3 regions of the Citricoccus sp. NPDC079358 genome follow, and region 1 is predicted to be linked to each of the others. Evidence: predicted binding sites of a transcription regulator. Region 1 holds the regulator's gene; each other region holds the start of a gene.
The links. Region 1 encodes LexA, which represses DNA repair genes until DNA is damaged. Its sites were predicted from a motif close to TCGAACANNTGTTCGA; they were not measured.

Region 2: AB0333_RS15280 (DUF222 domain-containing protein) is a predicted target of LexA. The motif match lies at 4,081-4,096, and genes of this name have one in related genera.
Region 3: ruvA (Holliday junction branch migration protein RuvA) is a predicted target of LexA. The motif match lies at 3,536-3,551, and genes of this name have one in related genera.

What each region holds. Positions count from the first base shown of each region.
Region 1 covers NZ_JBFBLI010000010.1:39,430-49,650, reverse strand. The annotation lists gene AB0333_RS12600 (Ig-like domain-containing protein) at 1-1,921, opposite strand, end outside; gene AB0333_RS12595 (LysM peptidoglycan-binding domain-containing protein) at 2,031-2,390, opposite strand; gene lexA (transcriptional repressor LexA) at 2,602-3,345, shown strand; gene AB0333_RS12585 (hypothetical protein) at 3,351-4,247, shown strand; gene AB0333_RS12580 (ATP-dependent DNA helicase) at 4,244-6,340, opposite strand; gene hflX (GTPase HflX) at 6,337-7,920, opposite strand; gene AB0333_RS12570 (methyltransferase) at 8,270-8,890, shown strand; gene dapF (diaminopimelate epimerase) at 8,921-9,877, opposite strand; gene miaA (tRNA (adenosine(37)-N6)-dimethylallyltransferase MiaA) at 9,887-10,221, opposite strand, start outside.
Region 2 covers NZ_JBFBLI010000016.1:13,753-23,973, reverse strand. The annotation lists gene AB0333_RS15300 (Asp/Glu/hydantoin racemase) at 1-638, shown strand, start outside; gene AB0333_RS15295 (maleate cis-trans isomerase) at 635-1,375, shown strand; gene AB0333_RS15290 (Glu/Leu/Phe/Val dehydrogenase dimerization domain-containing protein) at 1,394-2,686, opposite strand; gene AB0333_RS15285 (LysR family transcriptional regulator) at 2,916-3,905, shown strand; gene AB0333_RS15280 (DUF222 domain-containing protein) at 4,173-5,984, shown strand; gene AB0333_RS15275 (exonuclease domain-containing protein) at 6,139-7,413, opposite strand; gene rdgB (RdgB/HAM1 family non-canonical purine NTP pyrophosphatase) at 7,413-8,078, opposite strand; gene rph (ribonuclease PH) at 8,075-8,872, opposite strand; gene AB0333_RS15260 (MBL fold metallo-hydrolase) at 8,968-9,789, opposite strand; gene murI (glutamate racemase) at 9,786-10,221, opposite strand, start outside.
Region 3 covers NZ_JBFBLI010000002.1:170,414-180,634, reverse strand. The annotation lists gene secD (protein translocase subunit SecD) at 1-919, opposite strand, end outside; gene yajC (preprotein translocase subunit YajC) at 980-1,477, opposite strand; gene ruvB (Holliday junction branch migration DNA helicase RuvB) at 1,685-2,818, opposite strand; gene ruvA (Holliday junction branch migration protein RuvA) at 2,829-3,467, opposite strand; gene ruvC (crossover junction endodeoxyribonuclease RuvC) at 3,574-4,275, opposite strand; gene AB0333_RS03200 (YebC/PmpR family DNA-binding transcriptional regulator) at 4,283-5,038, opposite strand; gene AB0333_RS03195 (M3 family metallopeptidase) at 5,276-7,324, shown strand; gene AB0333_RS03190 (alpha/beta fold hydrolase) at 7,415-8,761, opposite strand; gene msrB (peptide-methionine (R)-S-oxide reductase MsrB) at 8,989-9,462, shown strand; gene AB0333_RS03180 (beta-eliminating lyase-related protein) at 9,459-10,221, shown strand, end outside.

The sequences.
Region 1 (10,221 bases):
CCACGTGGGCGAGGCGCAGTGGGCCCCCGAGGGGGTCGGTGTCGTTCTCGAGCGGGTAGAACGTGATCTCCTGACCCGCCTGGACGGTGACGTGGTCGGCCTGGGTGATCGGCGGATGGATCGAACCGCGTTCGAGGACCTCGATCTGCACGGTGCCCGTGGAGGTCTCGCGCCCATCGGACACGGAGACCTGGAGGTCACGGCGTCCGGCCTCGCCGGTGTTGTCCTGGAACGTGAGCTGGCCGTCCGGACGGGTCCGGACGGTATCCGGCTCCTCGGCGAGGGCGCCCACGAGCTGGAGGTCGTCGCCGTCCGGGTCGATCCAGTCGGTCAGGACCTGGCTCGTCACCGATTCCCCAGCTGGCACGCGCAGCACCGCCTTGCGTTCCTGCGTGGGCCCCCGGTTCTCACTGTCCGGCACCACCCGCAGGGACACCTGTGCCGTGTCCGTGCCGCCACGCCCGTCATCGGCCACATAGGTCACCTCGGCCCGGCCGCTCGCGGATTCGGGGACGACGATCTGCATGCCGATACCGTCGATGATCTCCTGCACCGTCCCCACCGGAGGCTGATCGCCCTCGAGGGAGGCCGTCAGGACGTCACCATCGGGATCGGAGTCATTGAACAGGACGGGCAACGATGTGGTGCGCCCGGCACGCACGCCGAAACTGTCATCCTCTGCCACCGGCGGCCTGTTCTCCTCCTGCCGTTCCGGCAGGGCGGTCTCCTGGGTGACCTCGTCGGATTCCTCTTCCGTCTCCTCGCCCTCACCCTGGGGCGGCTCGAGGTCGTCCCAATTGGCGACGACCTTCATCTGATCCAGGACCATCCAGTTGGTCCCGGACGTCGTGTCATTGAGGACGACGGCATCACGGTTCACCCGGAAGACCAGCTCCGCGCCGGCCTGCAGGTCCGGGACGGGCACCACCTGATCCTGCTCTTCACCCTCACAGTCCTGCAGGTAGTGTCCGGTGACGGCCGAGGCGGCATGCAGGCACCCGGCGACCCGGACGGGCGCCGTCGCCGCCACACTGCCCGCGGCACCGGCGGCCGTGGTCGATCCGGCGGAGGGGTCCGTGGGCGGGACGATGCTCAGGGACCGGATCTCACCGCTGGACAGTCCCACGGTGAGCAGTTCCCGCTCCGTGGACAAGGCCAGTTGGTCTGCCTCTGGACCGGACGGCTGCGGCACCGCACCCACCAGTCGCTCATCCTCCACGACGTGACCGGGCCAGGACAGGGTGCCGGAGGAGGAATCCACCACCACGGGAACGTCACCCACGGCCACCAACTGCGGTTCCTGCATGCCGGACAGGCCGTCGACGCGGTCCCGGCCGGTCTCCACCAGGGCCCCGGACGACTCATCCTCACGCCCGAAGCGGATCACGGTGGCCTGACCGAGGTCGGCCACGAACACCTCACCGCCCACCGTCGTCGTCGACGTCACGGTCCCCTCAGCCTCGTAGAGTGGCTCGTCCCCGGAGATCTGGGGCGTCGGGTCCACCGTCCCGGCGTATACGGCCCCTTCCGCGGGGTTGCTGGCGGAGATGATGCCCGCCCCGAGCGCGAAGTCCTGGGTGGCCGGCAGCATGACCTGATCACCGGCGGCCATCGCAGTCGTGTCAATGGACGTCAGGGCACCGGATGCCGGATCCAGCATGAGGGCGGTGACATCCTCCTGATGGAGCTCGACGCCCTCCATCGGGGGCCGGAAACCACCGTCCAGGATGGCGGACTCGTGGTTCAGGTGGCCGACGTATCCCCCGCTGTTGTGGGTGACCCAGATGCCTGCATCATGCAGTTCGAGGTCAGCGGTGTCGAAGCCGGGATAGAGCAAGGCGCCGGTGGCCACCAGCGCACCGATGGCGGAAAAGGCCACCGGGGTCGCCACAGACTTCATCTGCTTGCGCTTGTTCCCCATGCGTGCCCCGTCATCAGCAATGGATCCGCCCCACCACGGACCGAGGCCATCCTACCGGCCGGTCGGAGGGTATCGAATCCTCGGCGCCGCAGCCAGGTCCAGCCGGGGCTCAGGCCCCGGCGGGCACGAACAACACCTGGCCGGGCTGTAGCTCACCACCGTCGAGGTCATTCAGTTCGCCGATGCGCAGGATGGCTTCATGACGGGGCGATTCCGGGGCGGTGCGCCCGGCGATGGCCCACAGGGTGTCGCCGTAGTTCACCGTGAGGGTCTCCACGGCTGCCGCCGACTCGTCGGCCGACGCGGACGCCGGGGCCACCCCGTGGGCGCCGAAGAAGACAGCGGCCGCGGCGGCCAGGACTGACAGGAGGATGACGGGGAACCCCACGAAGAGGAAACGACCACGGCGGTTCAGGTGGAATCCGGCGGAGCCGGTCGTGCGGGTCTGGACCGATGCTGCAGTGCTCATGCTCTTCTGCCTCTCCTCCCGGATCCCCGGGCCGTCTAGAACGTGTGTTCGACTGCTTCGACGTCATGTCTAGCACGCCTGTTCGAAACATGCCAAGAAAACTTCGAACATATCTTTGAATCGAGGCTGTGACTCCGGTATCGTCAAAGCCAGCGACCCAGCACGAGACACCTCACCAAGACCGACGGACACGATAAGAACGGATGGTCGAATGGCCCCCCGGATTTCCACTCCCGCCCCGGACCCGCACCGCGTTCCCAGCGTCCGGCCCCTCACCGATCGTCAGCGGATCATCCTCGGATCCATCCGTTCGGCTATTGCCGCGCACGGCTACCCGCCGTCCATGCGGGAGATCGGGGATGCCGCCGGCCTGGCATCCCTCTCCTCGGTCACCCATCAGCTGGGTCAACTCGAGAAACTGGGCTACCTCCGCAAGGATCCGGGCCGCCCGCGTGCCATGGAGGTCCTGCTGGACGAGAACGGCCGAGCTCTTTCGACGGAGTCGGCTGCCGCGGCCCCCGATTCGACCGCCACGCCGGTGGGGACGGTGAGGACCCTGCACACCGGGGCCGCCGAGGGTGATGCCGTACCGGTTCCGCTGGTGGGCAGGATTGCCGCCGGTGGGCCGATCCTCGCCGATCAGCAGGTCGAGGACGTCATGACCCTGCCGCGCCAGCTGACTGGCGAAGGCGAGCTGTTCATGCTGAAGGTCTCCGGGGATTCCATGGTCGATGCCGCCATCTGCGACGGCGACTGGGTGGTCGTGCGCCAGCAGAACAACGCACTGAACGGGGACATCGTCGCCGCCCTGCTCGACGACGAGGCCACGGTGAAGACCTTCCGGCAGCGAGACGGCCACACCTGGCTGCTGCCACAGAACTCTGCGTATGAGCCCATCCTCGGCGACGAGGCGACGGTCATGGGCAAGGTCGTCACGGTACTCCGGGCGCTCTGAGCCCCATGAACCATCGGCCCCTGCCGCCCGGCGTCCGCGTGGCGGATGCCGAGGAGTTCGTTTATACACACGGGCGGCTGCTCGAACGCCGTCGGGTGGACCTGCTGCTCCATGGGGGCGGACCCGAGGGCGTCCTGGCCGCCCTGGGGGCATACCGCAATCCGGACGGTGGTTTCGGCCACGGCCTCGAACCCGATGTGCGATCACCGAGGAGTGAGGCGCTCTCCACCCTGACGGCCCTGGATCTCCTGGCCGGCTGGGATCTGGCCGAGCACCCCTGGGTGCGCTCTGGACTGGAATACGTGGCCTCGACCTCCGGGGTGGATGGTTCCGTGCCGTTCGTCACCGAGGCCTCTCTCGAGTGGCCCCATGCACCGTGGGTCCAGCCGGTTCCGGGCGGTTCGCATCTGACCTTCGGCTTCGCCGCCGCGGCACTGCTGACCGGGTTCTCGGGCGGGTGGGCCGAGGCCGCTTCCGATTGGTGCCGCCTGCGATTGTCCCAGGGGTCGACGGACGGCGGACTGGCCGCCTACGAGACCAAGTACGCACTGAGGTTCCTTGCCGCGGACGGCCTCCCCGCGGGCTCGGCGGACAGCCCGGTCCTGACGGTGCTCCGTGAGCGGCTCTCGGCCGACGGCTCCCTTCCCGTGGAGGGCGGCGCCGAGGACGAGAGCCTCCACGCGGTCGACCTGGTCCATGATCCGTGGACCGTTCCCTTCCCGTCCGATCTTCTCGGCGGGCTGGTCCCGGCGGCCGTGCTGTCACGGGACCGGCGGTGGCTGGCTTCCGCCCAGGACCCCGACGGCGGATGGTCGGTGGATTGGCCCGCCTGGAGCCCGGCCCCCGGCCTCGAATGGCGGGCTATTCGCACGGTCGGCGCCCTGGAGATGCTGATCCGCTAGTCACCGGGACGGAGCCGTTCCAGGACGCCCCGCACCACCGAGGGATCGGCCGTGGGCCAGAAGTCCGGCAGGGTCGAGCGCAGGAACGACCCATACCGTTCCGTCGCCAGCCTCGAGTCGAGGACAGCCACGACACCGCGGTCCGTCGCGGTTCTGATGAGTCGGCCGGCACCCTGCGCCAGGCGGACCGCCGCGTGGGAGGCGGAGACCGCCATGAAACCGTTGCCGCCATGGCGGCTGATGTCCCTGGACCGCGCCGTGGAGAGAGGATCGTCCGGTCGCGGGAACGGGATTCGGTCGATGACCACCAGCCGACAGGACTCGCCGGGCACGTCCACGCCCTGCCACAGGCTCATGGTCCCGAACAGGCACGTGTCCTCCTCCGTGGCGAACTGCCGCACCAAGGCGGTCAGCGTGGTGTCGCCCTGGCACAGGATCGTGGGCTTCGGCCCGAGCCGGGTGCGCATCTCGGTGGCGGCGTCCTCGGCGGCCCGCTTGGAGGAGAACAGGCACAGGGCACCGCCGCCGGACGCCCGGAGCAGTGCCTCCAATTCGTCATAGCTCTCGGGGGCGGCGAACCGGCCCGGCTTCGGCAGGTGCCGCGCCACGTAGAGCACACCCTGCCTCGGATAGTCAAAGGGACTTCCCACGTCCAGACCGGTCCAGACCGGCGCCCCCTCGCCCATCAGGCCGAGAGAGCCAGCCACCGGGTTGAACGATTCCCCGATGGCCAACGTGGCCGAGGTCAACACGGCCGTGGCCTGACCGAAGAGACCTTCGCGGAGTTTGCCGGCTACGGACAGCGGGGCCACGTAGAGCATCGGTGCCGCGGACTCGTCCCCGGGGATCCACCCGGTGCCGGGCTCGAAGTGGCCCGGACGGGAGGCCCAGAGCACCTCGGGATGACTGGTCTCCGGGGTGGTCTCCAGCATCCTCTCGGCCACGTCCAGGACATCCTGCATCCGGGACCGAGCCATCTGACGCCCGCCGTCGGCCGAGGAGTCGGCACCTCCCCCGCTCGGCTTGGAATCACTCAGGCCCTGGCGGGCCGCATCGCGGACGGCCCTCAGGGCATTTTGCTGGACCTCGTCCGGCCCACGCGATATCAGACCCGTTGGGGTCGCTGTGAAGGCAGCGTCGAGGCCGGCGCCAGCCTGCACCAAGTCCTCCACGGCGATGGCCGTATGCTTGCGGGCCGAGGAGGCCGCGGCCTGCACGATGGCGCCGGAGAGCTGTCCGGTCACCGCCCCGGTCACCCGGTCCTGGAGTTCGTGGGCCTCGTCCACCACCACCGCCTCGAACTCGGGCAGCACCGCGAGTCCCTCGAAGGCGGCGATCGCGAGCATGGCGTGATTGGTGACCACCACGTCCGCCTCTCCGGCGTCCGCGCGCGCCCGCTCCGAGAAGCACTCGGCCGCCATCGGGCACTTCTGGGCGCCCAGGCAGTCCACCGCGGACACCGAGACCTGGCGCCACGCGCGATCGGTGACACCCGGATCGAGGTCATCCCGGTCCCCCGTGTCCGTCTCCTCGGACCATTCCCGCAGGCGCAGGACCTCGCGGCCCAGGGGGCTGGTCGGGCCGCCGTCAGATCCGGACAGCAACTCGCCGTCGTCGGCCATGCCGAACAGTGCCTGGCCGTCCTCCTCCGGAAAGCCGCCCTCCAGCTTGTGCCTGCACAGGTAGTTGGACCGGCCTTTGACCAGGGCGATGTTCATGGGACGGGGAAGCTCGTCCCGCAGGGCTTCCAGCAGCTTGGGCGCATCCCGCCGCATGATCTGGGACTGCAAAGCCAGGGTGGCGGTGGCCACCACCACCGGGTTCTCGGCCTCCAGGGCGTGCTGGAGCGCCGGCACCAGGTACGCCAACGACTTCCCGGTGCCGGTGCCCGCCTGCACCAGCAGGTGCTGCCCAGTCTCCAGGGACCGGGCCACCTCCACGACCATGCGCCGCTGCCCTTCGCGGCGCTGTCCCCCGGTGGCTGTGACGGCGGCGTCCAGCAACCGCAGGGCCTCACGCTCGGCGTCAGTACGGGGCTCGGCGGCGGGCTCCGCTACAGCAGCCGGCGCAGCCTCCTCGACCGTCTCTGTCATGCTCCGGCGCGCTCCTGACCGTCCGCGGACCTCTCGGCGGCATAACAGCGCAGGTCCTCGGCAATGTCCTCGCGGACCAGCACCCGGAGCCGCGTGCCCTCGGCCTCGTAGGTCTCCGAGATGATGTCCGCGTCCGGCGAGTGCAGGCGCGAGACCACGTCCCCGTCGGTGAACGGGATCAACAGGTCCAGGGCCACATTCGGGCGCGGGATCGCGTCCGAGACGGCGCGCTCAAGTTCCTCGATCCCCTCCCCGGTCCTGGCGGAGACGACCACCGACCGCAGTTCCTTCTGACGCAGCCGGGCCACCACCACCGGGTCGGCGGCATCGGCCTTGTTCAGCACGATGATCTCCGGGATCTGCCGGGCGTCCACCTCGGCCAGCACGGCTCGCACGGCGGCGATCTGCCCCTCGGGGTCCGGGTGCGAGGCGTCGACGACGTGCAGGATCACGTCCGCGTCGGCCACCTCCTCCAGGGTGGAGCGGAAAGCCTCGACCAGCTGTGTCGGCAACGAGCGGACGAAGCCGACCGTGTCCGAGAGCGTGTAGCCGATGCCGTCCGGTGTGACGGACTTGCGCACCGTCGGATCCAGGGTGGCGAACAGGGCGTTCTCTACGAGGACGCCGGCATGCGTGAGGCGGTTGAGTAGGGAGGACTTGCCGGCATTCGTATACCCGGCGATCGCCACGGACGGCACCCGGTTGCGACGCCGGTTGGCCCGCTTGGTCTCGCGCGCCGGTTTCATCGCAGTGATCTCCCGGCGCAGCTTGGCCATGCGGGTGCGGATACGGCGGCGATCCAGCTCGATCTTGGTCTCACCGGGGCCACGGGAGCCGATGCCCTCACCGCCGGCGGCACGGCCACCGGCCTGGCGGGACATGGACTCGCCCCAACCGCGCAGGCGCGGCAACAGGTACTCGAGCTGCGCCAGTTCCACTTGGGCGCGGCCCTCACGGGACTGGGCGTGCTGAGCGAAGATGTCCAGGATCAGCGCCGTACGGTCGATGACCTTGACGCGGACGATGTCCTCCAGGGCACGACGCTGGGAGGGAGCCAGCTCCGAGTCCACGACGACGGTGTCCGCACCGGTCATCGCCACGATGCCGCGCAGCTCCTCGGCCTTGCCCTTGCCCAGGAAGGTGGCCGGATCCGGCAGGTGCCGGCGCTGGATCAGACCGTCCAGGACCTCGGACCCCGCGGTCTCGGCCAGGGCCGCAAGCTCGCGCAGGGAGTTCTCGGCGTCCTCCGCGGTCCCCTCGGACCAGAGGCCGGCGAGAACGACCCGCTCCAGGCGCAGTTGGCGGTACTCGACCTCACTCATGTCCTCGAGCTCGGTGGACAGTCCGCTGACTCGCCGCAGGGCCTGGCGTTCGGCCAGGTCGAACTGCTCACCGTCGGCCTCGGTGTGCCCGTCACCGCCCTTGGACAGCGCGAGGGCTCGGCCAGATTCGGGGGCGTTCTTGGCGGCACTGGCGGCATCAGCCGCAAGGATCCGGTCGATCACGTCACGGATCTCGGACTCGTTCCCGTGCTGCTCGTTCGCGGGCTGTTCGTTCCCCTGTGGGGTGGTCTCGGTCATGGTCTCCTTGGAAGAGTTGTGGTCTCTAGGGTAGTCGCTGTCGGGGACGCCGAGAGTGTTCGGGTCGCCGCTGTGGATGGGGGTTTTCGGGGCCACCAGGGCCTCCTTCACGGGTCGGGCCGGCGTGGGATCGGCGCGAGGAATCGCAGCAGACCAGGACCCGGGCAGTCGGGTCACGCAGGCTCAAGGGAAAGTGGGTGCCATCACGGACGGTGTCTCAACCCGCTGCACAGCGGGGAGATCGGGGTCCGGAGCGTCGGTGCCGCAGAGGCACGTCCGGCTCAACGCAGGTAAATCCACATGCCATCCAGTATAGGGACGCTGTCAAGCAGAGGTAGCATCGGCCGTGATGGATTCCGCACACTACTTCTCCGCCGAGCCGGCCGGCCCGGAACAACGACGACGGCTCAGCCTCACCTTGGCCGGCCGGGACGTCACCGTCGAGACGGCGGGCGGCATCTTCTCCCCCGACGGACTGGACAAGGGCACCGCGGCGATGCTGCGTACGGTACCGGGCCCTCCGTCGTCGGGCTCGTTCCTGGACATCGGTACCGGCTGGGGGCCGCTCACCCTCACGCTGGCGCTGTCCAGCCCCGACGCCCAGGTGACGGGGGTGGAGGTCAATGACCGTGCCGCGCAGTTGTGCCGGGACAATGTCGCCGCCCTCGGCCTGGACAACGTCTCCGTCTACCGGCCAGACGGGGTCCCCGCCGAGCGGACCTTCGACCTGATCTGGTCCAATCCGCCGATCCGGGTGGGCAAGGAGGCACTGCATTCGATCCTGATGCAGTGGCTGCCCCGACTGGCCCCCGGGGGCCGTGCCCTGTTGGTGGTGCAGAAGAACCTCGGGGCCGATTCGCTGCTGCCGTGGATGGCCGCGGCCCTGGACGAACGGTTTCCGGGGCAATTCACGGCGTCACGCTTCGGCAGCGAGAAGGGCTTCCGGATCCTGCAGGTGGACCGGGCCTGACAGCCGCCGGTCAGGCCCCGTGAGGCCCGTTCACGCCACCGTTCCGTCGAAGATGAGTGTGGCGGGCCCGGACAGGATGACGCGTTCGGTGCCGTCAGACTGGGGGATGAACTCGACGCCCACAATGCCGCCCGGGACGCCGACCTCCCAGGCCAGGGCGTCACGGTCTCCGGCCCAGATGCGGACGGCCGTGGCGGCGGCACAGGCTCCCGTGCCGCAGGAGAGGGTCTCCCCCACTCCCCGCTCGTGAACGCGCAGCTCCAGTCGGCCGACGCCGTTCAGGAAGAGCGGGTCGGCGGCCACCACGAACTCCACATTGGTTCCGTTCGGCGGGACCGGTTCCACGTTGGGCTGCTTCGCCAGGTCCAGATCCGCCAGATCCGCGTCCTCGGCCAGCGCGACGACAGTGTGCGGGTTGCCCATCGAGATGCTCAGGGCCGGGCGGGGGTCGGCCAGCCCGGCGGCGAGCACCAGGGAGTCCGAGGCCCGCTCCTCGGCCAGTTCGGGGTCGATGTAGCTCCACGGACCCATGTCGGTCGAGTACTGTTCCTCGCCGATCCGGGTGACGGTGCGGAGGCCGGCGCGGGTGCCGATCTGCAGCTGTTGCCCGATCTCCAGGTCCACCAGGCCACGGGTGGCGAGATAGTGCACGAAGACGCGCACCCCGTTGCCGCACATCTCGGAGACGGAGCCGTCGGCATTGCGGTAGTCCATGAACCAGGTGGCCTCGGGGTGGTCCTCCAGCAAGTCCCGCCCCTCGATGAGGTGCGTGGACTCGACGACGCGGATCAGCCCGTCGGCGCCGACCCCGAAGTGGCGGTCACAGAGGGCCTCCACGTGGTCCGGGGCGAGTTCGCTCTCCCCGCTCAGGTCGGGGACGAGGATGAAGTCGTTGCCGGTGCCGTGCCCCTTCGTGAAGGCCAGACCGGCCAATTGGTCGAGGGCGGTCCGCAGGCGGTCGGGGTCCTGGGCGATCGGCAGGGTCATGGTCTCAGTCTAGGTGGCGGCCTGCGGGCCCGTTGACGGGCCCGTCGACCGGGCCAGGTGTCCCAGCACGTCCTCGAGCAAGCCGGCACGGGTGGGATCGAACCACGTGACGCGCGGGTCTGCCCGGAACCAGGTGATCTGGCGGCGGGCGAAGCGGCGGGTCGCCGTGGCGGTGTCCTCGATGGCCCAGGCGGTGTCCGCCTGTCCGTCCAGGACGGCGAGGAACTGCGCGTAGCCGATCGCCCGCGACGCCGTCCTGCTCCGCCGCAGCCCGAGGGCGTCCAGGGCCCGGACCTCGTCCAGCAGGCCTGCCTCGGCCATGGCGGCCACGCGGGCGTGCAGCC
Region 2 (10,221 bases), on a different contig from region 1:
TGCACCTCGCCCGGACGCCCTTCGAGCCAGTCCCCGTCAGCCTGGAGATGGCCGAACTCGTCTCCGAGAAGCGGCACGTGCAGTCAGCCACCCGGGATGTGCTCGGCGTGGATCCGGAGGTCGTGGCCTACCTGTGCACCTCCGGCAGCTTCATCCACGGGCTCGGGTACGAGTCCGAACTCCGCCGGTCCATCCTGGAGGCCGGAGCTCCCGACGCCGTCACCACCTCCGGTGCCCTGGCGGAGGCCGTGCGGGCGCTGGGACTGCGGCGCGTCTCGGTGATCACCCCTTATGACGCCGACCTGACGGACCGCCTGGTCGCCTTCCTCGGCGAACTGGGGGTGACCGTGCCGCAATGCCACTACCTCGGCCTGGGCGGCGGGATCTGGCGGGTCAACTACCGCACCGTGGCCGAGCTCATCCTCGCGGCCGACACCCCCGACTCCGAGGCCGTCTTCGTCTCCTGCACCAACCTGCCCACCTACGACATCATCGAACCGCTGGAACGCCGGCTCGGCAAGCCCGTCCTGACCGCGAACCAACTGACCGTCTGGGCCTGCCTGGGCCGCATGGGCCTGCCGATGGTCGGCCCGGGCCGCTGGCTGGCCGACGTCTTCCGAGAGGAATCCCCCACATGACCACCATCGGCATCATCTACCCGGACCACGCGGCCGAGGACGAATACCCGACGGCGGCGAGCCGGCTCGGTGTGCGCCTGCCACTCGTGCACATCTACGGCACCGATCTCCACGCGGTTCCCGAACTCCTCGATCTGGGCAGCCCGGAGAAGCTCGCGGAGGGGGTCGGACGGCTGCTCGCGGCCGTGGCAGGGGCACCTGCCGTGGACGGGGTGGAGAACCTGGATGCCGTGATGTGGGCCTGCACGTCCGGCAGCTTCGTCTACGGCCACGCGGGCGTGCGCCAGCAGGCGGACCAGCTGACCGAGGCGGCCGGGGTGCCGGCGGCCAGTACCTCGCAGTCGTTCGTGGCCGCCGCGGCCGCGCTCGGCGTGGGGCGGGTCGCCGTGGCCGCCAGTTATCCCGACGAGGTGGCGGTGCTTTTCACCGACTTCCTGGCGGCCTCGGGGATCGACGTGGTGGCCCGCGGCAGCGCCGGGATCGGCACGGCGGCGGAGGTGGGCGCCTTGGAGGGCACCCGGGTGATGGATCTGGCCCTGCAGAACGACCACCCTGCCGCCGAGGCCTTACTCATCCCGGACACGGCCATGCACACGCTGGACGTGTTGCCCGCGATCGAGCACCGGCTCGGCAAACCCGTCCTCACGGCCAACCAGGTCACGATCTGGCACGGTCTCCGGCTGGCCGGCTCGTCGGTCGTCTCGGACCAGCTGGGCGCGTTGTTCACCCGGGTGTAGTGGCAGCGCCCATCGCCGCTAGGGAATGGTGATCTGACGACCGGCGAGCGCCTCCAGGTTGGCGCTGGCGAATCCCCAGGCACTGCGCCGCGGGCTCACCCTGGCGCCGCTCCATTCCGCGAGCATGTACGCCACCTTGCCCTGCATCTCCTCCCGCAGGCGGCGGAACGAGTCCTCAGGATCGGTGCCCACCTGGCCCTGCAGCAACCACCAGGCCCAGGCCGCCGCTCCGGCGTTGGCCACGAAATCCGGGATCACCGGGATCCCGCGCACGGCTAGGCGTTCCTCCGCGTCCGGCGTCGTGGGTGAGTTCGCGGCCTCGACCACCGCCCGTGCCGCGATGTCAGCCACGGACCCGACCCCCAGCGCATAGGAGACCGCCGCGGGGACGAGGATGTCCGCGGGTGCCGAGAGCACCGCCTCGCGCGGCAAGAGCTCGACGCCGGACGGTACCGTGGCCCGGTCGATCTCACCATAGTGGTCGCGGGCGGCCAGCAGGGCCGGGATGTCCAGTCCGCGGGGACAGAACAGGGTGCCGGCGGCGTCGGCGATCGCGGTCACCGGGACGCCCGCCTCGTGCAGGTACCAGGCGGCTCCGCCACCCATGGTGCCGATGCCCTGGATGGCCACCGTGGTCCGCGTGGGCTCCCAGCCGAGGGCCGCCGCCGTCCCCAGGCAGGCCTGAGCCACCCCGTAGCCACCGATCACGTCCCCCAGCGGCAGTCCGTCCCGGTCCACGGTGTCGAGTCCTGCCCGGACGCGGTCCAGGGTGGCAGCCGGGTCCGGCGAGCGACGGATGGCGGCGTGGAAGGACTGGTCCAGTCCCAGCCGGGTGAAGACGGCGTCGAGGTCCGACTGGGAGACGCCGAGGTCTTCGGCGGTGACCCAGGAATTCTCGAGCCATGGCCGCATGTGCGCGAAGAACCGCTCCAGGACCCCCAGCGCATCCGGGTCCCTCGGATCGCAGTCGATGCCGGCCTTGGCCCCGCCGACGGGCAGACCGAACGCCGCGGTCTTGGTGGCCATGCAGCGTGCCAGGTCGGCGACCTCGTCCCGGGTGCAGCCGGCTCGCATGCGGGTGCCGCCCGTGGCCATGCCACCGACCAGGGTGTGCACCACGAGCCATCCTTGAGAGCCGGTGACCGGATCCGTCCACACGAGCTCATGCTGCGGTGGACGATCGAAGGGGTCAGGCCGCGTGAACGGCTCCCGCACCGGATTCCGGGGCAGGGTCTCTGGCCGCGTGCCACGCTCCGGTCCACTCGTGCTGTCGTGCGTTCGGTTGCCATCAGGGTTCTGGATCAGGGTCATGCCCGCCACCTCCATCGAGTTCACGGTTGGTCCCGCAGCGATTCGCCCTCCGGCGTGTGCTCCGGTGCGTGCTTCGGTGAATGTTCGGTTTGCGCCGGTTCAGCTCCGGCTCGTACTCCCAGCGTGGAGGGGGTTGCCGCTGGCGTCTATCGCCGGTTCCTGCACGATGCCGTGCATCGGGACTGCAAGGTCTCCCCTCCGCCGGCGGCGCACCCCTATGCTGACGCGCATGGAGTTGTCGTTGCGTCGGCTGAGGATGCTGCGGGAGTTGCACCTGCGTGGCACCGTCACCGCCGTGGCGGCCGCCCTGCACTACAGTCCCTCCGGCGTCTCCCAGCAGTTGGCCCAGCTGGAGCGCGACGTCGGCGCCCGGCTCGTGGAGCGGCATGGCCGCCGGCTGCTGCTCACCGATCTGGGGCTCGTCCTCGCCGAGCATGCGGAGCAGATCCTCGGCTCGGTGGACCGGGCCACGATGGCCCTGGAGCAGGCTCAGAACGGGGTGACGGCCCGCCTCACTGCGGGTGTCTGGGCGTCCGTGGCCTCCAGTCTGGTGCCGCAGGCCCTGTCCAGTCTGGCGGTGAGGTATCCCGGGATCGAGGTCCGCACCGTGGAGTTGGATCCCGAGCAGACGGCGGGTGCGGTCAAGGACGGCACCCTGGATTTCTCCTTCGTGATCGATTACTCGGTGACTCCGGTGACCTGGGACCCCCAGCTGACCCGGACGATCATCGCCGTGGAACGGCTCCACGCCGCAGTGCCCACCGGGATGATCCCCTCCGAGACGGTGCGACTGGCCCAGCTGGCAGACTATCCGTGGATCCTGGCCCGGGAGAGCGATCACTTCGGTCATGCGGTCCGCATCGCCTGCCATCAGAAGGGCTTCGACCCGAGGATCGTCCACACCGTCGCCGAACAGCCCACCGCGCTGGCCATGGCCGCCGGCGGGCTCGGGGTGACGCTGGTGTCCGATCTCGCGCTGGAACTGATCCCGGACGGAGTGGACATCATCGCCCTGGAGGAACCGGTGATGAGGACGGTCTCCATCGCCTATCGGACCACCCCCACACGTCGGCCGTCGCTCGATCTCGTCATCAACGCGATCCGCACGGCAGCAGCGGAGAAGGGGCTGGCCATCGGTTCAGCTCCGGCCTCGTCTGACTCGTCTGACTCGTCTGAGTCCGCGCCGGCGTCCAACCCGCTCGGGAGCCCTTCCTCCTGAGCCCTGAGCGTTGATGCCTGCTCCCTGCTCCCTGCTCCCTGAGCGTTGATCCCTGAGCGTTGATCGTTGATCCCCGAGCCCTGATCGCAGAGCCCCGCAGTACTCCACAGCCGCAGGTTCTCGCTCAGCCCTCCACCTTCCCGTGGAGCGCGCTTATCTCGTCCGTCGTTCGTGGTCGAATATATGTGCTAGCACACAGGGCCCGCGTAGGCGACAGGGTCACCACGGCTGCGCGGGAGCGAGGACCGTCCGGAAGGAGGACAGGGAATGACGGCAGAGGAGAGGGAGCCCTCACGTGGTTTGGACGAGTTGGCCGAGTGGGCCACTCCGGACGTTCTTGATGTCGCTCGCCAAGCCCTGGAGCTCCTGGCCGAACGCCTGTCCGGTCCCACGACGGTTGACGCCTTCGAACGCGTGGTCTCGTCGCCCGCTGATCAGGACTGGTCGGGACTGACCTCCTTCGCACCGATCGCCCCGGGAGAGTCGCCCCATGGTCCCGACTTCGTGGCTGCACCGGAGACCTTTGCGACCGGTTCGCTACCCGTCATCCACCGTAGGGTCGAAGATCTGGGACGTCTTCTGACAGCGGTACATACGTCGTTGGCCGGACATGCCGCCCATGCCATGGGTGAGGGTTCCCTCCGCGAGCCGTTGCTCGGCATCCCTGGAGGGGCCAAGCCGTTTCGAGATGCCCCGGACTGGATGGTGAAAACCCTGCGGATTCCCCGGCCGGAGGCACGCAGACGCATCCACCGTGCCCAGCAGGTCCAGCCGCCGGTCCCAGAGATCACCGGCCACCAGCGCAGTGCCGCCTACCCCGTCCTGGCCGAGGCCTTCCTGCGGGGGCATCTCGACCCATGCTCTCTCGACCTGATCTCCACGGCCCTGGAGCAGACGAAAAAGGATGCCGAAGCGACGAACGCGGACGCGTCCTTGACCGCGGATTGGCTGTCCCGGGGCGAGGAGACCCTGACGGCCCAGGCCACCGTCCTGGACCCGGAGTTGATGCGACATGCCTGTACCCGCTGGCGTCAGTGGGCCCAACACGCGCTCAACCCGGATGGGGCAGAGCCGTCCGACGCCGTCCCGTCCGTCCAGCAAGGACTCTCCTACCGGGGCAAGCGACGGGGCTTCCATCTGTGGAAGATCGCTGCGGACGACCTCCAGCACGAGGTCCTCAGCACCATCGCCGGCGCCGCGACCAACCCCCGCGCGCAGGGTGAGGGCACGCAGGGCGGTGGCGCGCAAGACGAAGGCATGCGCGACGAAGGCACCCAGGGCGGTGGCGAGGCCACCAGCAGTACGGTGTCGGCCGCGGAGGCGCCCGTCCCGAATCTCTCAAATGGAGCAGGCCTCTGGCCAGACGCCGATGTCATGTCCGTCGACCGCAGGTCCCGTCACCAGCGCCAACTCGACGGCCTGACTTCCGCCCTCATGGGGGCTTTGGCATTGGTCGAGGGCAACGGACTGCCGTCATCCGGCGGGAACCGGCCGCTGGTCATGGTGACCATCGACTACGAGACCCTCGCCGGTCAGGTCGGGAGCAGCCAGGTTTCTACCGCCGGAACCTCCCCGCCCGAATCCAGATCGGCCGACCCACGGAAACCACCAGACCCACCCGGCGAGCCGGGCATTCTCCCACTCGACCTCGGCACTTACAGATCGGAGGCGGCCTTCACCGGTCCGATCAGTCCCAGCACCGTACGTACCCTCGCCTGTGACGCCGACATCCTGCCCGTGGTCATGCGCGGCCCAGGACAGATCCTGGACGTGGGGCACACCCAACGCCTCTTTCCACCTCGACTCCGTCGGGCCATCACAGCCCGCGACGGCGGATGCGCGTCACCCGGCTGCACGATGCCGGCGCCGTGGTGCGAGGTCCACCACATCCAGTGGTGGACCCACGGCGGAGCGACGAGCGTGGACAACGGTGTGCTGCTCTGCAGCCGGCATCATCATGCGGTCCACAGTGGTTCATGGGACATCAGCGTCGAAGACGACGGCGTCCCCTGGTTCGTCCCCGCACCCTATCTGGATCCGTTCAGGACGCCCCAGCGCAACCGGTACTGGCGGGCCTAGGCGTGGACCGAGCCGACGCGATGAGTCAGGTCGCGCGACTGGCGCATGGCAACTGAGTGGCTTCGAGCAACTGAGTGGCTACGAGACTGCGGGACACCGTGGCTGGCGGCCACGAGACTGCTGGGCCACAGGGTCATGTGGCTGCCTGAGTCCACTACCCTGCGGCGTCGGGCCAGTTGCCATCCAGCATCTGCAGGAACTCCGGTTCGGAGACGAGTTCCACCTGCTGCCCCTGCTGACGGCGGGCCAGTGCGTCCCGCGTCTTGCGATGCCCGACCGCCCCGCCGCGCGTTGACGTGCCGAGATCCTCAGCGCGGAAGCCATCTCCGACGACCAACATGGTGGTCTGCGCGTTGACCCGGCTGCCCGTCCGTGCTCCCCACGCGGCCGCCCGATGCTTGGCCTCCTGCCGGGGCATCCCCAAGTTGCCGGTGAACACCACGGTCTGTCCATACAGGGGATGAGCCGGGTCTGCGTCGGCGGCAGGCTCGGGATTGATTCCCTCATCCGGCCAGTGCATCAAATCAGGCATGCGCTCGGCGTGCGGCAGCACCACGGTGGAGTCGAAGACCGGCCCGAGCCCGCGGGCCTGGCGGGTGGCTCGGGATTCCGGGCTGGTTCCGGCCCGGCGAGCCTCCAGCTGTCGCAACCGCACCCCATCGAGGGCCAGGATCTCGGCCAGCCCCGCTTCCAGCAGGCCGGTGGAGGACCGCGTGGTCCGTGTTCTGCTCGCTGTGCCAGTCGAGTCCGCCGTGGCCTCCGCGTCCACTGGGGCCGGTGACGTCGGTTCGTCCCGCGTCGCCAGGTGCGCGCCGGTGTTCGGATGCTCCAGCAGCGGTCGGTTCGTCAGCTGCGGATCAGCCCATCGCGGATCAGCCGGTTGCAGCTCAGCCAATTGCAGCTCAGCCGGTTGCCGGGCTGCCCTTCGGCGCTCGACCACGTCGATCATGATCCACGCGCACGCCTCGGCGTCTGCGAGGGCATCGTGGTGGTCCTCGAGTGGATGTCCCGCCTCCGCAGCGGCCACCGGTAGCGCATAGGACGGCAGGTCATAGGTGCGCCGGGCCATCACCAGGGAGCAGGCATAGTCGAAGCGCGGGATGTCTCGGCCGGAGACCTCGAGCGCAGATTCTATGACTCCGAGGTCGAAGCCCGCGTTGTGGGCCACGAGGGGGTCCGGCCCGATGAAGTCCGCCATGTCCCCGAACACCTCAGCGAATCGCGGGGCGCCGGCCACCTGCGCCGCCGTGATGCCGTGGATTCCCACGTTCCGGGCATCGAACCGGTCGAAGCCTGCCGGGGGCCTCATCAACCAGTACGCGCGTTCCACCGGTTGACCGTTGCGGACCCTGACGAGGCCCACGGAACACGGCGAACCGCGGAAGCCGTTGGCCGTCTCGAAATCCACCGCCGTGAAGTCGAGCGCCATCAGCGCCCTCCGCCGGACGCACCATCTGACCCGGTCAGCAACCGCACCAGTTCGGGAAGCAGCTGCCGGAAGGCGGTACCACGGTGGCTGATGGAGTTCTTCACCTCGGGGTCCAGTTCGGCCACGGAGACGTGCATGCCGTGCGGCTGCAGGATCGGGTCATAGCCGAAGCCGCCCGTACCCCGGGGTGCCGTCAGCAGGGTGCCGGCCAGGAAGCCGAGTTCGACGTGTTCCTCGCCGGCCGGTGTAGCCACCGCGGCGGCACAGACGAATGCGGCGTTTCGGTGTTCGGGCTTGACGTCCGCCGTCTGGTCCAAGAGCAACTGAAGGTTGGCCGCATCATCTCCATGTCGTCCGGACCATCGGGCGGAGAAGATCCCGGGGGCGCCCCCGAGGACCTCCACGGAGAGGCCGGAGTCGTCGGCCACGGCCACCAGCCCCGTGTGCCGGGCGACGGCATGGGCCTTCTTCAGGGAGTTCTCCTCGAAGGTGACACCATCCTCCACCACGTCCGGGGCGTCCAGGGACGCCGCGTCGACGACGTGGATGTCGACGTCCAGGCCGGGCACCTGTCCGCGGAGCAGTTCACGCAGCTCGCGCAGCTTGCCCTGGTTGCGGGTGGCGAGGACGAGCCGGGGCTGGGTGGTGCCGGCTGGACCGTTCACCGTTCGCCCGCCAGGGTCTCGCGCTGGATGCGGGCCAACTCGGCGGACCCGGCCACGGCCAGGTCGAGCAGGGAGTCGAGTTCGGAACGGTTGAACGGGGCGCCCTCGGCGGTGCCCTGAACCTCCACGAAGTCGCCGGCTCCGGTGACCACCACGTTCATGTCCGTCTCCGCGCGGACGTCCTCCACGTAGGGCAGATCGAGCATGGGGACACCATCGATGATGCCGACGGACACCGCGGCGACGGAGTCCTTCAGCGGCTGAGCGGAGGCCGAGATGACTCCTTGTCCCTTGGCCCAGGCGATCGCCTCCGCGAGCGCCACATAGGCCCCGGTGACCGAGGCGGTGCGGGTGCCACCATCGGCCTCCAGGACGTCACAATCCAGCACGATGGTGTTCTCGCCCAAAGCCTTGAGGTCGATGATGGCGCGCAGCGAGCGGCCGATGAGGCGAGAGATCTCATGGGTGCGGCCGCCGATCTTGCCCTTGACGGACTCGCGCTGGGAGCGGGTGTTCGTGGCGCGCGGCAGCATCGCATACTCTGCGGTGACCCAGCCGGTGCCCTCGCCCTTGAGCCAGCGCGGGACGCCCTGGGTGAAGGAGGCGGTGCACAGCACGCGAGTGTTGCCGAACTCGATCAGTGCAGAGCCCTCGGCCTGGCGGGACCAGCCACGGGTGATGCTGATGGGGCGCAATTCGTTGACGGCACGCCCGTCCTGGCGGGTCGCGGTGGACAGGGGGCCAGTGGTGCCGTTTTCGGGCACGGCGGAAGCTCCGGAAGTCGATGAGGTCATGCCCGCCATCCTACCGAGGGCCCGGACGCGTTAATCCGGGCGGAAGCACCTCGGGCGCCTCGGACACCGGGAGCATGCCGGACACCCGCAGCGGTCTAGACCCGGTAGGTGACCCCGGAGACCGCGACGGCGAGGTCGCCGGCATAGGTCTCCCGTGCCTCGATGGAGGCGGCCAGGGGGTCCGTCCACACGGGAAGGTGGGTCAGCAGCAGCCGGCGGGCGCCGGCGTCGGTGGCCATCTGCCCCGCACGCCGGCCGGTGAGGTGGACCCCGTCGATGCCGTCGTCGCGGCCCTCCTGGAAGGCGGCCTCGCAGAGGAACAAGTCTGCGTCGCGGGCGGCCTCGACCAGGCCATCACAGGTGTCCGTGTCACCGGAGTAGGTCAGCACCCGGTGCACCGACTCGCCGTCCGGGCCAGGTTCGGTGATCTCCAGACGCAGCGCGTACGCCTCGTCGATGGGGTGGCGCACCGGGACGGGCGTGATGGTGAAGGGGCCGACGGTCACGGGGACGTTCGCCTGCCAGTGGTGGAAGTCGAAATCCGGATGCATGCCGGGGTCCGGGTCGAGTCCGTAGGCGGTCGCCATGCGGTCCGCGGTGGCGGCGGGGCCGTACACGGGAACGTGGATGCCCTTCCAGCCGTACGGGTTCCAGCGGATGGCCACGTGCAGTCCGCAGAGGTCCATGCAGTGGTCCGGGTGCAGGTGGGTGAGCAGCACCGCGTCGATGTCGTCCAGAGCCATATAGCGCTGCAGTGTGCCCAGGGCACCATTGCCCAGATCCATCAGGATCCGCCAGGTCTTCCGGCTACCGGGTGCGCCGTCCGGGTCCGGCCCTTCAGCCGTGACGAGATAACACGAGGCCGGCGAGCCCGGACCGGGGAACGATCCTGAGGCTCCGATGATCGTGAGCTTCACCCTGCGTCCGGCCTTTCCTCCGTGGCGATCCCCCGATGACCCGCGCTCGACAGGCTTGAGACCGGCACGGGGGATCCTGCGTTGGAACCACTGTACTGTCCGTTTCCGCCCTGTCCGTTTCCGTCCTGGGCCGCCGAGAGCATCTCCGGGGTGATCCGGGCCAGCACTCCGGTCGGGTAGCGCTCGGAGATGTGGTCGACCTGCTGCACGCCGCCCACCTCGGGGCCGAGGAAACGCCGGGCCAATGTCTCGAAGTACTGCGGGTCGCCGGTCGCCATGAACCGGTGACCGGGTTGCTCCGCGGCACCGCCCGCCGCACTACCCGCGGCACCGCCCGCTGGACTCTCCAGACCGTGCCGGACCAACGCCCGGTAGACGTCCTTCGCCGTCTCCTCCGCAGAGGAGACCAGCGTGACGGACTCCCCCATCACC
Region 3 (10,221 bases), on a different contig from region 1:
CCGCCAGGGCCGCGGCGGACTCCTCGGTGAAGTTGCCGGAGATCTGGGCCCGGCCGTCGGTGATGACGGCCTGGGACTGTGGCGCGGAGACGACCATGCCGTCCAGGACGATGGCGAACTGCTTGCGCGGGTCGCCCTCCTGGAAGGGGGTCAGGCGCTGGGTGACCTCGCGGAAGGCGTCCGTGCCGGCGTTGTTGAAGGTCAGGTTCACGGCCCACTGGTTGGTGGAGACGCCGGTGGCCGTGTTGACCAGGCCGTAGTCGGCGTCGGCGATGTCGGTGCCCGGGACCTCGACCGGGCCCACGATGTACTTCACGCCCTGATTCGGATCGCAGACAATCGCCGCCTCGTCCGTGGGCAGCGGCTCCCGGTTCGCGTCCCCGAGCACGGCGGGGCAGTCGTAGGCCTCGAAGTCGGCGGCCAGCTCCGGGGTGATCCAGTTCGGGTCCGAGCCGTTCTCGGGCTCGGCCGTGGGCTCCGGGAACTCCTCCACCGGCGTCCGCTGGTCCTCCGGCGTCGCGGTGAAGGAACCCATGGTGATCACCGGACGGAACTCCATGTTGGCGGAGGCCTGGATCAGCTCGCGGGTCTCCTGGTCCGGGACGCCGGGCAGGGACACCACCACATTGCGGCCGCTCTGGGTGGCGATCTCCGCCTCGGAGACACCCGAGCCGTCCACACGTTGACGGATGATCTCGACCGCCTGGTCGAGCTGCTCCCCGGACACCTCTTGGCCGCCGGTGACCTCCGGGGCGAGCACCATCTGGGTGCCGCCTTCCAGGTCCAGGGCGAGCTTGGGGGCCAGCTGGGCTTGGCCGGTGGCCACGCCGACACCGAGGATCGCCGCCAGGGCGACCATCAGGCCGGCGAGCCACCAGAGGGTGCGCTTGGCGCGTCCCCGGGGGGTCTTATCAGACATGGAGGGCTACGGCTTTCGGTTCACGGGGACGAGGGAGGTCGTCTGCTCGATCAGACGGTGTCAGGCAGACGGGCGATCCGTGCCGGGACGCTGATCGTCCGGGCCGTTGCCATCGGTCTCGTTGCGGTCGGTGCCGCCATTGGCCTCTTCCAGACCGGCCGGGGAATCCGGGACGGTGGTCTCCGGCTCGCCGACCACGTGTGCACCGGCGGTGCCGGCGGCGGGATCCACGGCCTTGCCGATGGCCTGCAGGTGCACGGTGGCCGTGTTCCCCGGGGAGATCTCGATGACGGCCTTGTTCTCTTCCTTGTCCACGGACAGGATGGTGCCGAACAGGCCCATGGTGGTCATGACCTCCACGCCCGGGCCGAGCGACTGGTGGAGCTGCTGCTGCTGCTGCTGGGCCTTCTTGCTGCGGCGGAACATGCTGAAGATCAGCAACGCGAAGATCGCGAGCATGATGAGCAGGAAGGGGTCGAACGGCAGGCCGCCACCGCCTTCCGAATTGGCGCCTTCGGCGACGAGCGAGGCAGTCGGGGGGGCGATCAGCTGGGTCACTTCGGGGACACCACATTCCAGAGTCGGGGCACAGGACAACCCGATTAGTCTACGGGTAGGTTCACACCGTCCGTTCAGACGCGCCCTTCCGGGGCACAATGTTCACTGATCTCCCAGAAATGCACGAGCTCCGGGGTCTGGGCTTCAGACGCTGAACCTCCGGAACAGGGGGCATAAGCGGAGCCCCTGGAGCTCAGCCTCAGGAGCTCAGGAATCGAAGAGCGTGTCGGCCTCTCCGTCCACGCCGGCCTCCGCAGCCCGGTCGGGCCGGCCGGAGTCCGCCCCACCCTCACTCGCCGCCGGCACCGTCCAGAACGCCGCCCCCGGTGAATCGGGGGGCGGGACCAGGCCCAGGTGTTCCCAGGCGGCGGGCATGGCGATCCGGCCGCGCGGAGTCCGTCCCAGCAGGCCCTCACGCACGAGGAAGGGCTCCGCCACGGTCTCCACCGTCTCGGTCTCCTCCCCCACGGCGATGGCCAGCGTGGACAGGCCCACCGGTCCCCCGGCGAATTTGCGGCACAGGGCCTCGAGCACGGAACGGTCGAGCCGGTCCAGTCCTTTCTCATCCACCTCGTACATCTCCAGTGCCGCGGAGGCGGCGCGCGAGTCCACCTGGTCCAGCCCGCCGACCAGGGCCCAGTCACGCACGCGGCGCAGCAGGCGGTTGGCGATGCGCGGCGTCCCCCGGGACCGGCTGGCGATCTGGGTGAACCCCGCGGAGTTGACCTTCATGTCCAGCAGCAGGGCGGAGCGGCGCAGCACCAGTTCCAGTTCCTCGGTGCTGTAGAACTCGAGGTGGCCGGTGAAGCCGAAGCGGTCGCGCAGCGGCCCGGGCAGCAGCCCGGCACGGGTGGTGGCCCCCACCAGCGTGAACGGCGGGATCTCCAGGGGGATGGAGGTGGCGCCGGCCCCCTTGCCGACCACGATGTCCACCCGGAAGTCCTCCATGGCCATGTAGAGCATCTCCTCGGCCGGGCGGGACATCCGGTGGATCTCGTCCAGGAAGAGCACCTCTCCCTCCGTCAGAGAGGACAGGATGGCGGCCAGGTCACCGGCGTGCTGGATGGCCGGGCCGGACGAGATCCGCAGGGGTGCGTTCATCTCCGCGGCGATGATCATGGCCAGCGTGGTCTTGCCCAGGCCGGGCGGCCCGGACATCAACACGTGGTCGGCGGTGCGGCCACGCAGCCGGGCGGCCTCCAAGACCAGGGAGAGCTGCCGGCGGACCCGCTGCTGCCCCACGAAGTCGTCGAGGTTCTTGGGCCGCAGGGCGGTCTCGAGCTCCCGCTCCTCGACCTCGGCCCCCCCGGTCACGATCCGGCCGTCTGGCTGTTCCGTCATGCGCTATCCCCTACCGGCCCGACCGGGCGGACTGTCCCTGGCCGAGGTGGCGCAGCGTGGACTTGAGCACGCTGGCCACCGTGCCGGACTCCTCGAGTTCGGGCTCATGCCGGATGGTGTCCCGGACCGCCTTCTCGGCGTCCTTCTCCGTCCAGCCCAGACCGGTCAGCGCCTCGAGGACGCGGTCCATCCACGGCATGGAGCCGGCCAGCGCCGGCTGGTCCTCGGTCCCGGAGGCGGTCGCGCCCGTGGGTACGAGCTTGTCCGTCAGCTCCAGGACGATGCGCCGCGCACCCTTGGGTCCGATGCCCGGAACCTTGGTGAAGGCCTTGTCATCGCCCGTGGACGCCGCCACCCGGACTGTCTCCGGGTCATGGACGGCCAGCACGGCCAGGGCCAGCCGGGGGCCGACGCCGGAGACCCCCAGCAACACCTCGAAGACCTCCCGCTCGTCCTCGGTGGCGAAGCCGAACAGGGTCATGGAGTCCTCACGCACCACCATGGAGGTCAGGACCCGCCCGGCCTCCCCCCGATGGAGCCCCGCGAGCGTCTGCGGGGTGGCGGAGAACCGCATGCCGAAGCCGGACACGGTGAGGACGGCGTGGTTCAGTCCCACGGATTCCACGGTGCCGGTCAGGGACGAAATCATGCTCAACTCGCTCTTCTCGGGGAGGGCCATCGGACGACGGCCGGTCAGGTGCCGGACAGCAGCCCGGTTCGAACGTATCTACGAAGACCCTAGCCCATGGCGGGATTCAGATCCGGGAACCGCCGTTCCAGCCCTTCGCGCCCCGGCTCCGCTGTTCGGCGGCGAGCCAGGCCTGCTGGGCCGGCGTCGATCCCCCGGTGCGCCGGCCGCCCGAGCCGCCTGCCGGCGTCGGGAACCGCGACGCGCGCTGGGGGCTGGTGAGATTGCCGGTCTCCAGGCCGCGGCCCATCAGCCCGCCGCGCCAGGCATGGGTGATGGCCAGGGCGAGGGCGTCGGCGGCATCGGCGGGCCGTGGCGGGGACTCGAGGCGCAGGATCCGGGTCACCATGGCGGTGACTTGGTCCTTGCCCGCGGTCCCGCTGCCGGTGACCGCTGCCTTCACCTCGGAGGGGGTGTGGAGTGCGACGGGGATGCCGCGCCGGGCGGCGGCCGCGATGACCACTCCGGAGGCCTGGGCGGTCCCCATCACGGTCGGCGTGTTGTTCTGCGCGAACATGCGCTCCACGGCCACGTGATCCGGGCGATAACGGTCGAGCCACTCGTTGATGGCCTCGTCGATCGCGAGCAGGCGCCAGTCGAGGGACTGCTCCGCCGGGGAGCCGACGACCGTCACCGCCACCAGGGTGGCCGTGCGGTTGGGCGCGACATCCACCACGGCGATGCCGCAGCGGGTCAGTCCCGGATCGACCCCGAGCACCCGCAGCGGTCCCGGCGCTTGCCGTGCCGCCGCCCCGGCGTTGACGGTCAAGGGCGGATCAGTCCTCGTCCAGCTGGGCGAGGACCTCCGGGGAGATGTCCACGTTGGAGTAGACACTCTGCACGTCGTCCAGGTCCTCGAGCGCGTCCTCCAGGTTGAAGTACGTCTTGGCGCCCTTGGCATCCAGGTCCACCTTCATGGTGGCCACGAACTCCATCTCGTCCGTGTCGTACTCGATCCCGGCCTCATCCAGCGCGGCGGCCACGGCGCGCAGGTCGGAGGGGTCGCACAGGATCTCGAAGGAGTCGCCGGACTGCACGACCTCTTCGGCACCAGCGTCCAGCACGGCCATCAGGATGTCGTCCTCGGTGTGCCCCTCGGCCGGCAACCGGACCAGGCCGGTGCGGTTGAATAGGAACGCCACGGAACCCGAATCGGCCATCGTGCCCCCACTGCGCGTCACGGCGGTGCGGACCTCGGCGGCAGCGCGGTTCTTGTTGTCCGTCAGGCACTCGACCATGAGGGCGGAACCCTGCGGCCCGCGGACCTCGTAGATGATCTCCGTGTACTCGATGACCTCTCCGGTCAGGCCGGCGCCGCGCTTGATGGCACGCTCGATGTTGTCGTTGGGGACCGACTGCTTCTTGGCCTTGGTGACCGCCAGCTCCAGGGCGGGGTTGCCATCCAGGTCCGGTCCGCCGGCACGGGCGGCCACCTCGATGCCCTTGACGTACTTGGCGAAGGCCTTGGCGCGGCGGGCGTCGATGATGGCCTTCTTGTGCTTGGTGGTCGCCCACTTGGAATGCCCTGACACGTGTTCTCCTCTCCGCGCCGGCCATGCCGGAGCACGGCCCGCATCGGCTGTTGGTGCTGATCGGGTTCGTCCTGGCCCGAACGCCGTAGCGCCGGGCCCCTGCCGCTTGCGGCAGAAGTCTGGCTTCGATTCTACGGGAGGTGCCGCCGATGCCCCCGTCCGGACGGGAGACCGCGCGGATGGTCCGTTCGTCCGAGCCCTGTCCAGCGGTGCCGAGATGTGAAACAGTTGCTGACTATGACGACCGACACCTCCTCCGCCACCGGAACCAACCCCCTGCTGGGGCCGTCCCCGCTGCCCTATGGGCTCCCCGACTTCGCCGCCCTCGACGACGGGCACTTCCTGCCCGCCTTCCGTGCCGGCATGGCCGAGCACCGCGCCGAACTCGAGTCGATCACCGCGGATCCCGCCGACGCGACGTTCGAGAACACGTTCCTCGCCTTCGAGCGGTCCGGGCAACTGCTGCGCCGGGTGCACCAGGTCTTCTCCAACCTCGTGGCCGCCGACGGCACCGAGGCCCGGCAGGAGATCGACGAGGAGATCAGCCCCGAGCTGTCCGCCCACTGGGACGCCATCCACCTCGACACGGCCCTCTACCGCCGGCTGGCGGCGGTGGACCTGGACGGCGACAGCGGGCTGGAGGCCGAGGACCGCCGGCTGGCCGAGGAGACCCTCAAGACCTTCCGGCTGCTCGGCGCGGACCTGGACCGGGAGGCGAAGGTGCGGCTGGCCGCCATCAACGAGCGACTCGCGGTGCTGTCCTCCCAGTACGGACGCCGCATGGTCGCGGAGAACACCGCCTCGGCCGTCTGGTTCGGCTCCGCAGCGGAACTGGCCGGGCTCTCGGAGCAGGACCTCGCCTCGGCCGCCGCCGCGGCCCGGAGTGCCGGGCACGACGCCGGCTACCTCCTGACGCTGTCCATGTTCACCTCCCAGCCCTGGCTGGAGAGCCTCGAGAACCCGGAGTCACGCCGGCGCGTCCACGAGGCCGCCTGGCGGCGCGGCACCACCCCCGGGGAGAACTTCGCCCTCGACCTGGCCGTGGAGCAGGCCGGCCTGCGCGCCGAGAAGGCCGGCCTGCTGGGCTTCTCCAGCTGGGCCGACTACGCGCTGCAGGACCGGACCGCCCCGAGCCTGGACGCCGTCCGCGACCTGCTGGCCCGGATCATCCCGGCAGCCACCGCGAACGCCCGCCGGGAGAAGGCCGAGATCGAGGCCGAGGCCGGCCGGCCGGTGGAGGCCTGGGACTGGCCCTTCTATGCGGCCGGCATCGAGCGGGATCGGTACCGCGTGGACGCCTCTGCCCTGCGCTCCTACTTCGAGCTGGACCGGGTGCTCACCGAGGGGGTCTTCGCCGCCGCGACGGCCCTGTACGGCATCACGTTCCAAGAACGCCCCGACCTGCACGGATACCAGCCGGACGTCCGCGTCTGGGAGGTGCTGGAGGCAGATGACACCGAGCTCGGGTTGTTCGTCGGCGATTTCTTCACCCGCCCCACGAAGTCCGGCGGAGCCTGGATGAATTCGTTCCGGGAGGCGTCCACGTTCTTCGGCGAGCGCCCGGTGGTGAGCAACAACCTGAACATCCCGAGGCCGGCGGCCGGTGAACCGGCGTTGCTGACGGTGGACCAGGTGAACACCCTGTTCCACGAGTTCGGCCATGCCCTGCACGGCCTGCTGTCCTCCGGGCGGTACGCCACCCTGTCCGGCACCGCCGTTCCCCGCGACTTCGTGGAGTTCCCCTCGCAGGTCAACGAGATGTGGATGTACTGGCCGGAGATCGTCTCCGCCTACGCGCGGCACGTGGGCACCGGTGAGACGATCGACTCCGACGTGCTGGCCGCCATCGAGGCCTCCGCCCTGTGGGGCGAGGGCTTCCGCACCACGGAGTACCTGGGAGCGACCATGCTGGACCTCGCCTGGCACTCCCTGGCGCCGGGCACCACGGTGGAGGACCCACTGGCCTTCGAGGCCGAGCAGTTGAGGGCAGCCGGCCTGGATCCGGACCTGGTGGCTCCGCGGTACCGCTCCAGCTATTTCAAGCACATCTTCGGCGGCGGGTATGCGGCCGGGTACTACTCCTACCTCTGGTCCGAGGTCCTGGACGCGGACACCGTGGAGTGGTTCCGTGACCACGGCGGGCTCAGCCGGGAGAACGGCGAGCGCTTCCGCTCCGAGTTGCTCGCCCGCGGCAACACGCGTGACCCGATGGAGTCCTACCGCCGGTTCCGCGGCGGCGAGGCGGACCCGGAACACCTCTTGCGGCGGCGCGGGCTGCTCAGCTGACCCCCTCCTCATCTGAGTCGCACGAATTGCCCCTGTTCTCCAGCCTGTGGGGGCAATTCGTGCGACGTGGATGGATTGGATGGAGCCGGGTTAGGTGGTCAGTTGAGCCAGCCCCGGCCGCGGTGACGTCAGCACGGCGTGCAGCCACAGGCGGGTGGCGTGGTCCCACTTCTCCGGGTCCACGTTCCACTCACGGGTGTGGCGCGCCAGGTGGAACCGGACGAAGGTGACCAGCTGCGGGACCTTGGCGGCGAGTTCCATGGACGGACCCACCGGTACGAAGTCATCGTCCTCCGAGTGGAGGATGAGGGTCGGCACCCGCAGGTGGTCCGCCCGGGAGAGCCAGTCCATTGCCTTGAGGTCCACGGGCGCCGCGAGCCCGGTGGCCCAGCGTCCGGCCTTGTTGCTCATGAGCCACTGCCCCAGCCGTCCGATGGCGTCCGGCAGCCGGTTCAGCCGAGCCTGGTGCGCCAACACGTCGATCCAGTTGATGACCGGCCCGTCCAGGACCATGGCGGCGACCATCGAGGACAGCTCGGAACGGTCCGCCATCTGCAGGCACACGGCTCCACCCATGGACCAGCCGAACAGGACGACTTCGCGGGCGCCCTGCTCGAGCGCATAGGCCACCGCCGCCTCGACGTCCTTCCACTCGGTGCTGCCCAGGCCGTAACGCCCGTCGCCGGCCGCCGGAGCCTCACCGTCGTTGCGGTAGGAGATCAGCAGTGAGGTCATTCCCAGGGCCCGGGCGGTGCCGATGGCCCTGATGCCCTCCGCCCGCTTGGAGCCGCGGCCGTGGACCATGATGGCCCACACGCCCTCCCCGGCGGGCCGGGGGGCCGAGCCACCGGGGACCGAGCCACCGGGGACCGAGCCACCGGGGGCCGAGGACGGCTCCGGGCGGACGAGCCAGGCCGGGGCCGTGCCGTTCTCGACCGGGATCCGGACGTCCTCGGTCTCGTAGCCCAGGGTGCGCGGCTCGGGGTAGACGAATCCGGTCCATCGGCCGCGGACCGCCCGGTGCAGGTCACCGGTGTAGACCTCCTCGACCTCCCGCTGGACGGTGCCGTCACGCGGATCGAACGAGGTCACCGCACCGATGCGGGCGATCCCGGCGCCGGCGTCGAACACCAGGGAGTAGGTTCCGGGGACGGTGGTCTCCTCGGTCACGGGCAGGATGATCTCCAGACCGGAGGCGCCCTGCACCACCGCCAGGATCTCGAGGTCCTCGGCGGGGGTCTTGACGGGTGTGACCACGGTGCGGGCGAAGAGCCCGGCCAGTCCGGACACGGTCCCGGCGGCCACCGAGCCGGCCACCACTCCGCCCACAGCGGCCAGGGAGGACCACCGCATGACCGGCTCGGCCTGGCCGATGGACTTCTTGATCTTGGTGCGGCGGCTCGCTGAGCGAGCGGGGCGGGAGGAGCGGGAGGTCATGCCCCATTCTGTCCATGTCCGGCCCGCCTTCGCCAACCGGGTACCCGGCTGGTTGCCGCGAGGGATGCCCGGAGGACCACCCTGGCGGTGCCTGTCCGTGTGGGAATGGAGTGGCGGTGCCCTGCCGGTGCGGGAAGGCATGCGTGCCGGCAGATGCGCTGACGGAAACAACGGGACGGAAACTACGGGGCGGAAACAACGAGGCGGTTCGTGGTGTTATTGCTGTCATGAGCGATACCCCCCTTACTTCCTCCCCCGCCGACCAGCCGGAGCATGCGCCGACGTCCCCGGATCCCACCGCCCGGGACCGAACGGACGCCGAATGGCGTGAGCGGCTCAGCCCCGAGGAGTTCCAGGTCCTCCGCCAGGCCGGCACCGAACGGCCCTTCACGGGCGAGTACTGGGACGCCCAGACCGAGGGCGTCTACGCGTGCCGCGCCTGCGGGACCGAGTTGTTCCGCTCGGAGACGAAGTTCGACGCCAACTGCGGCTGGCCCTCCTTCTTCGCACCCTTGGCCGAAGACCGCGTCGAGTACATCCGGGACACCGCCCTGGGCATGGAGCGCATCGAGGTCCGCTGTGCCAACTGCGGTTCCCACATGGGCCATGTCTTCCAGGGCGAGGGCTTCGACACCCCCACGGACCTTCGCTACTGCATGAACTCCGTCTCCCTGACGCTCCAGCCGAAGGCCGACGCGTGAGGGGCTTCGCCTCGGACAACTACGCGGGGGCCCACCCCGAGGTCTTGACGGCCCTCGGGGTGGCCAACGTGGACCATGAGCCGGCGTACGGGGATGATTCCTGGACCGCGCGGCTCCAGAGCCTGGTCCGCGCCGAGTTCGGCGAGCGGGCGGAGGCCTTCCCGGTGTTCAACGGCACGGGCGCCAACGTGCTGGCCCTGCAGGCCCTGCTCCCGCCGTGGGGTGCGGTGATCTGCGCCGAGTCGGCCCACATCCACCAGGACGAGGGTGGCGCCCCGGAGCGCATCGCCCACACGAAGCTCTACACGGTGCCCACGGCGGACGGGAAGCTCACGCCCGAGCTGATCGACCGCCAGGCCCACGGGATCGGTTTCGTGCACCGGGCCCAGCCGGCCGTCGTTGAGATCGCCCAGCTCACGGAGCTCGGCACGGTCTACACGGCGGACGAGGTCCGTGCCGTCACGGATCACGCCCACGCCCTGGGGATGTCCGTCTACATGGACGGGGCACGGCTGGCGAACGCCGCGGCAGCCCTCGGGTCCTCCCTGCGCTCCTTCACGGCGGACGCCGGGGTGGACGTGGTGTCCTTCGGCGGCACCAAGAACGGTGCCCTGGGTGCCGAGATGGTGGTGGTGCTGAATCCCGACGCCGTCCGGTCCGGTCCCGGGGGACGGCGCGACGAGGGTGCGGGGCAGGCGGTGGGCTACCTGCGCAAGTCATCCATGCAGCTGGCCTCCAAGATGCGCTTCGTCTCCGCCC